Linked DNA regions of Prochlorococcus marinus str. NATL2A. The protein of the gene in region 1 interacts with the protein of each later gene in a pairwise test. Links are inferred from orthologs where the notes say so. Each region holds a gene or a part of one and is shown on either strand. Other genes may lie near its edges.

Evidence for each region. Proteins that work in one complex are often made in the same cells at the same time.
Region 2: the proteins of eno (region 1) and rpe interact in binary tests that used the Escherichia coli proteins (3 or more experiments, as listed by UniProt). The link is inferred for Prochlorococcus marinus str. NATL2A from one-to-one orthologs.

What each region holds. Positions count from the first base shown.
Region 1 is NC_007335.2:244,682-247,739, reverse strand. Bases 17-2,997 are described here. They hold eno (phosphopyruvate hydratase), read right to left. Parts: upstream 2,168-2,997; coding sequence 866-2,167; downstream 17-865. Other genes in these bases: PMN2A_RS01265 (ATP-dependent Clp protease ATP-binding subunit), read left to right, coding at 2,325-2,997; PMN2A_RS01275 (ABC1 kinase family protein), read left to right, coding at 17-855. Outside these bases: more of PMN2A_RS01275, read left to right, coding at 1-16; more of PMN2A_RS01265, read left to right, coding at 2,998-3,058. UniProt on the Escherichia coli protein: Catalyzes the reversible conversion of 2-phosphoglycerate (2-PG) into phosphoenolpyruvate (PEP). It is essential for the degradation of carbohydrates via glycolysis.
Region 2 is NC_007335.2:726,791-729,807, forward strand. The notes cover bases 50-2,989. They hold rpe (ribulose-phosphate 3-epimerase), read right to left. Parts: upstream 1,926-2,989; coding sequence 1,173-1,925; downstream 50-1,172. Other genes in these bases: PMN2A_RS03800 (LptF/LptG family permease), read left to right, coding at 50-168; ccsB (c-type cytochrome biogenesis protein CcsB), read left to right, coding at 206-1,153; glpX (class II fructose-bisphosphatase), read left to right, coding at 2,126-2,989. Outside these bases: more of PMN2A_RS03800, read left to right, coding at 1-49; more of glpX, read left to right, coding at 2,990-3,017. UniProt on the Escherichia coli protein: Catalyzes the reversible epimerization of D-ribulose 5-phosphate to D-xylulose 5-phosphate.

The sequences.
Region 1 (3,058 bases):
TTAGTTAATTACGGTTTTTTTCACGCTGATCCTCATCCTGGTAACTTAGCTGTTTCTAAGAGTGGTTCTCTCATTTACTATGATTTTGGGATGATGGGTTTTGTCTCTGAGCGTATTAGAGGCAGGCTCAATTCAATGATAAAAGCGGCAGCGCTGAGAGACGTTAGTGGACTGGTCAAAGAACTTCAAATTGCTGGACTAATAGAAGACGATATTGAAATAGGTCCAGTTAGAAGATTAATAAGAATAATGTTAAACGAAGCCCTAACTCCTCCTTTTGATTCTCAAATCATAGAAAAGCTCTCTGGGGATATATCCGAACTGGCTTATGGGAAACCATTTAGAATACCAATTGAGTTGATTTTTGTTTTTAGAGCATTATCTACTTTTGAAGGTGTTGGAAGATATTTAGACCCAGAATTTAATTTAATAGCAATAGCAAAACCCTTCCTTCTCCCTCTCATGACTTCAAAGAATACAGACTCTAATGATCTATTTAATGAATTAGGAAGACAAGTTACTGAAATTGGCAGTAAAGCTGTTGGGTTGCCAAAACGCTTAGATGAAAATCTAGAAAGACTTGAACAAGGCGACTTGCAACTTCAAGTACGAATGGGTGAATCAGACAGACAACTCAGAAGAATGATTAACGCTCAACAAACACTAGGCAATTCCGTTCTGCTTGGCTCACTTGCAATATCGTCAGCTTTATTAGCCTCAAATAGCAAACCATATTTATTTTTCATACCATTAATTCCAGGGTTTCCAATAGCTCTAAATTGGATCACATTACAATTCAAAATGAGAAACGAAAATAGACTTGATAATTTTCAAGGAAGACGAGGCTCTCGCTAATTTATTTAAATCACCCTTTCAAGCTTCCTCTTGGTCCCAATCCAACAAGTCCAGCATAAGTTGCTTGACTGCCTAACTCATCCTCAATACGAAGTAATTGATTATATTTCGCGACTCTTTCACTCCGACTCAATGAACCTGTTTTGATTTGACCAGATTTAGTTGCTACTGATAAATCAGCAATAGTTGTATCTTCAGTTTCTCCACTTCTATGACTAATAACAGTTGTATAACTTGATCTTGATGCAAGCTCTATAGCTTCAAGTGTTTCAGTCAGAGAACCTATTTGATTCACCTTAATTAATATTGAATTTGCAATATTTTCATCAATCCCTCTTTGCAAACGAAGTGTGTTGGTAACAAATAAATCATCTCCAACTAATTGCACATTTTTGCCGAGCTTTTTCGTAAGCAATCTCCAACCATCCCAATCATCTTCGGCTAATCCATCTTCAATAGAAACAATTGGAAATGCATTAACTAATCCAGCCAATTCCTCAACCATTTGCTCGCTGGAATAAGAATTTCCACCATAACAATATTGTCCCTCCGCATAAAACTCCGTGCTCGCAACATCTAAAGCTAGAGATACTTGCTCTCCTGGTTTAAATCCGGCCTGTTCAATTGCTTGCATTAATAGATCGCCTGCTGCTTTATTACTCTCAAGATTTGGAGCGAATCCACCTTCATCACCAACAGCAGTTGATAAACCTTTCTGACTCAATAAATCTTTAAGCGTATGAAAGACCTCAGCTCCCATTCTCAATGCTTCTCTGAAGCTTTCAGCTCCATGAGGAACCAACATAAATTCTTGAAAATCTAAATTATTTGCTGCATGTTCACCTCCATTAATGACATTCATCAATGGAACTGGCAATAATGATGACATTGGCCCTCCTAAGTACCTATACAGAGGTAATCCCAATCCATTTGCTGCGGCTCTTGCAGTAGCCATACTGACAGCAAGAATTGAATTGGCTCCAAGATTTGATTTGTTGTCCGTATCATCAAGTTGTTTCATTACAGAATCAACTGTGGCTTGATCTAAAGAGGACAGACCGCATAGCGCGGGAGCAATATTTTCTTCTATGTGATTAACGGCCTGGAGGACTCCTTTACCCAGATAACGCTTACCACCATCTCTTAATTCATGAGCCTCATGAGCTCCAGTGCTTGCGCCACTAGGGACAATTGAACGTCCTATTGCTCCACCTTCTAAAAGCACTTCAGCCTCAACTGTTGGATTACCACGTGAGTCCAACACTTCTCGGGCCATAATGGTATCAATTACAAGTTCTAGAGAGTCAGCCACGAATTTAAGATGATTTTTAGATCTTATGAACTACATTATTCCTATATGTTCCTTAATTGCTAATCTAGCTTGCTTTCCAAGACCTAATCGATCAAATTTGTCTTAAAAGAGAATACACATATAGATAAAAAGTTCTCAACCAAAATTCAGTAGGCAAATGACCACTTTGAATCAAAAGTCATCAAAAATGAATGGAAGTCTCACTACAGAACCAGATTCGTTTAGCGATGAAGCTTGGAGTCTTTTATTAATAGCTGAACAATCAGCCAGAAGATGGAGACATAAGAACTTAGATGTTGAGCATCTTATTGAAGTGCTTTTTAGAAATAAAAAATATCAAAAATATACAAATTCCTTACCCATAAACCATAAAGAATTAAATGAAATCTTAGAAAACTTTATCGCTGAACTACCAATAAACAACCAACCAGATTTATTTATTGGAGAAGACTTAGAAATTCTTCTTGAAGTCGCTGATGATTTTCGCTCTCGATGGGGATCTAATCAAATAGAAATATCTCATATCCTCATCGCAATTGGAAGAGATAATCGCTTAGGAGAAGATCTTTTGTATCAAGCAGGTCTACCGAGTGAAATTCTCGAAGCGGAATTGAGACGACTACCAGCACCGAAATCATTTAAACAATCAAAAAGAAATCAAGACAAACCAATAACAAATCGACCACAGAAAGATTCACAGTCTTTTATGCCTACCGAAACCACTGCAAAAGATCCAAAACCCGAGCCACTTCCTCCTCTCTCTAAAGAAGAAATCACATCAAAGCAAGAACCTTTAAACCTTAATGAGGCACCAAGTGCCTTAGATTTATACTGCAAAGATCTTACAACTGAAGCTGAAAACGGAACATTAGACCCTGTGATTGGCAGAGA
Region 2 (3,017 bases), 480 kb from region 1 along the record:
CAAAGTTTTGGATTAAGTATTATTTTGATACTTATCTATTACATTTTGAGCTTTAGTTTTAGCTCTCTTGGGGTCAAAGGAATAATAAATCCTTTCTTTGCTGCTTGGTCTCCTGTTTTTTTGTCTATGTTAGGGGGAGGTTTTTTGTTAAAACAGGCAAGCAAATGATCTGGTTTTTCTAAATCAACTCTAGTAGCTTTTATCAATGGTTGATTTTCAGTTAAATAATTTTTCTTTTGACCCTGTCGTTTCCCTTGGGTTCGCAGCTTTTCTTTTCTTGTTGATGGCATTGCCTATTTCATTTTGGGCAGTTGCTGGTAGCAGTGATTCCTCCAAAGCCAGATTTTTAGTTGCAATATCCAATCTTTTCCTAACTAGTCAATTGATCCTTAGATGGTGGCAATCGGGACATTTCCCAATTAGTAATCTCTATGAGTCACTCTGTTTTTTGACTTGGGGTTGCACATTAGCTCAACTTTTTCTCGAAAGAGCATGGCGGTCTCCAATCGTTTCTGCAGTTGCGACGCCTGTGTCTTTGCTATCAATAGGTTTTGCCAGTTTTGTTTTACCTGAGAATTTACAATCTTCAGCTCCTTTAGTACCAGCACTTCGTTCTAGTTGGTTAGTTATGCATGTGAGTGTAATTATGTGCTCTTACGCTGCATTACTGATAGGTTCAATTTTGTCTTTTGGTGTCTTTCTTGTTGATGGGAAAAAGCAATTCAATATCCGTAATAGTTCCTTTGGGTCTGGTTCGTTTAGGCAAAGTTCTGAGCTATATCTTGATGAAAGAAATGAGAACTTAAATTCTATACAACCAATTGAATTTACAAATGCTGAGCAACTTGATTCTTTAAGTTATAGATCAATAACTGCTGGATTTTTGTTGCTTACAGTTGGTCTTATTAGTGGTGCTGTTTGGGCTAATGAAGCTTGGGGTAGTTGGTGGAGTTGGGACCCTAAAGAAACTTGGGCTTTAATATGTTGGTTGGTTTATGCTGCTTATTTACATACTAGGATAACAAGAGGCTGGCAAGGTAAAAAGCCTGCAATTCTTGCTATAGCAGGCTTTTTTGTTATTATTGTTTGCTATATTGGAGTGAACCTTCTTGGGGTAGGTTTACATAGTTATGGTTGGTTCTTCGATGCATAGTAATTAACAATTAAGTTAATTATTTTTCAACAATTATTCCATTCTGTGCGTCGTTGGCAACTTTTCTTAGTGCATCACAACCTTCTTTAAGTGTTGGATAAGCAAACATACCACTTCCTGCAATGAAGCAGTTTGCTCCTGCAGCGCAGCATTGCGATAGTGACCAATCAGCCTTTATTCCTCCGTCCACTTCTATATCTACGTCATATCCATTGTCTAAAATTGTTTTCCTTAATTGCGTAATTTTGTTGAGCATTGTTGGTATGTAGGCTTGACCACCAAATCCGGGGTTAACAGTCATTACCAATACGTGATCAACCATATCAAGCACATCCTTAACCATATCCATTGGAGTATGAGGATTAAGGGCCACTGAGGGAGATCCTCCAAGTTGACGAATCTTGCCAAGAATTCGATGAAGGTGAACATTTGCTTCAGCATGAGCAATTACAACACCTGGCTCTCCGTTTGCCCCCTTACTTGCTTCGACATATCCCTCAAGCATGGTTTCACAGTTGTATTGACTAACCATTAACTGAGTCTCAAATGGAACGCTGCAATACTTTCGGCATGCGGAAATCATTTCTGGACCAAAAGTGAGATTCGGAACAAAGTTCCCATCCATCACATCAAATTGAATTCTGTCTACACCCGCTAGTTCAAGATCTTTTACGCACTGACCCATGTTTGCCCAGTCTGCTGGCAATACTGAAGGGATTATCTGAACTGGACGGTGTTCAGTAAAAATTGCTGAAGAAATGGATTGGATCATTGTTTTTTGTCTTGTGGCAGAGAGTCTATTAATTCATGGTCACAAGTTCTAGTGTGACCATGCACTGATACAGTAATTATTGCTTATCAACAGATAATAAGTTTTTTGTGAGTACTTTTTTCTGAGCATTTTTCAATGCCCTCAATTACTTACAATATTGTCTGCCTTAAGGCGTAAATTTCTTTACCTAGCTGCAAAAAGTGGATCGTACTCTCGTCCAAGAAATTCTTGAAGTAGTTGAGCAAGCTGCAATTGCTTCGGCTCAATTGACTGGTTTGGGTCAAAAAGATGAGGCTGATGCCGCCGCCGTAGAGGCAATGCGAAAGAGAATGGGAACGATTCAAATGCAAGGAAGAATCGTTATTGGAGAAGGAGAAAGAGATGAAGCTCCAATGCTTTATATAGGAGAAGAAGTTGGATCAGGAACAGGTCCTGGAGTTGATTTCGCTGTAGATCCTTGTGAGGGGACAAATTTATGTGCTAACAGTCAGCGTGGATCGATGGCTGTTTTAGCAGCGTCAGATAGGGGAGGATTATTTAACGCTCCAGATTTTTATATGAATAAATTAGCTGCTCCTCCAGCAGCTAAAGGCAAAGTTGATATCAGAAAAACTCCCACAGAAAATATAAAAATCTTGAGTGACTGTCTTGGTATCGCAATTAGTGATTTAACGATAGTTGTTATGGATAGAGCTAGACACAAAAATCTAGTTTCCGAAATTAGATCTACTGGTGCCAGGATTCAGCCTATTTCAGATGGAGATGTCCAAGCGGCAATTGCATGTGGATTTGAAGGGACTGGTACTCATTGCTTAATGGGCATTGGAGCGGCTCCTGAGGGAGTTATTTCAGCAGCTGCCATGAGGGCACTTGGAGGACATTTCCAGGGACAACTTGTTTATGATCCTGCAATAGCTCAAACATCAGAGTGGGCAGACTATACAAAAGAGGGAAATATAAAAAGATTGAATGAAATGGGCATAACTGATATCGACAAGATCTATGAAGCGAATGAACTTGCCTCAGGAGAAAATGTAGCTTTTGCTGGTAGTGGAATTACAGATGGATTGCTTTTCGATGGAGTTAAATTTG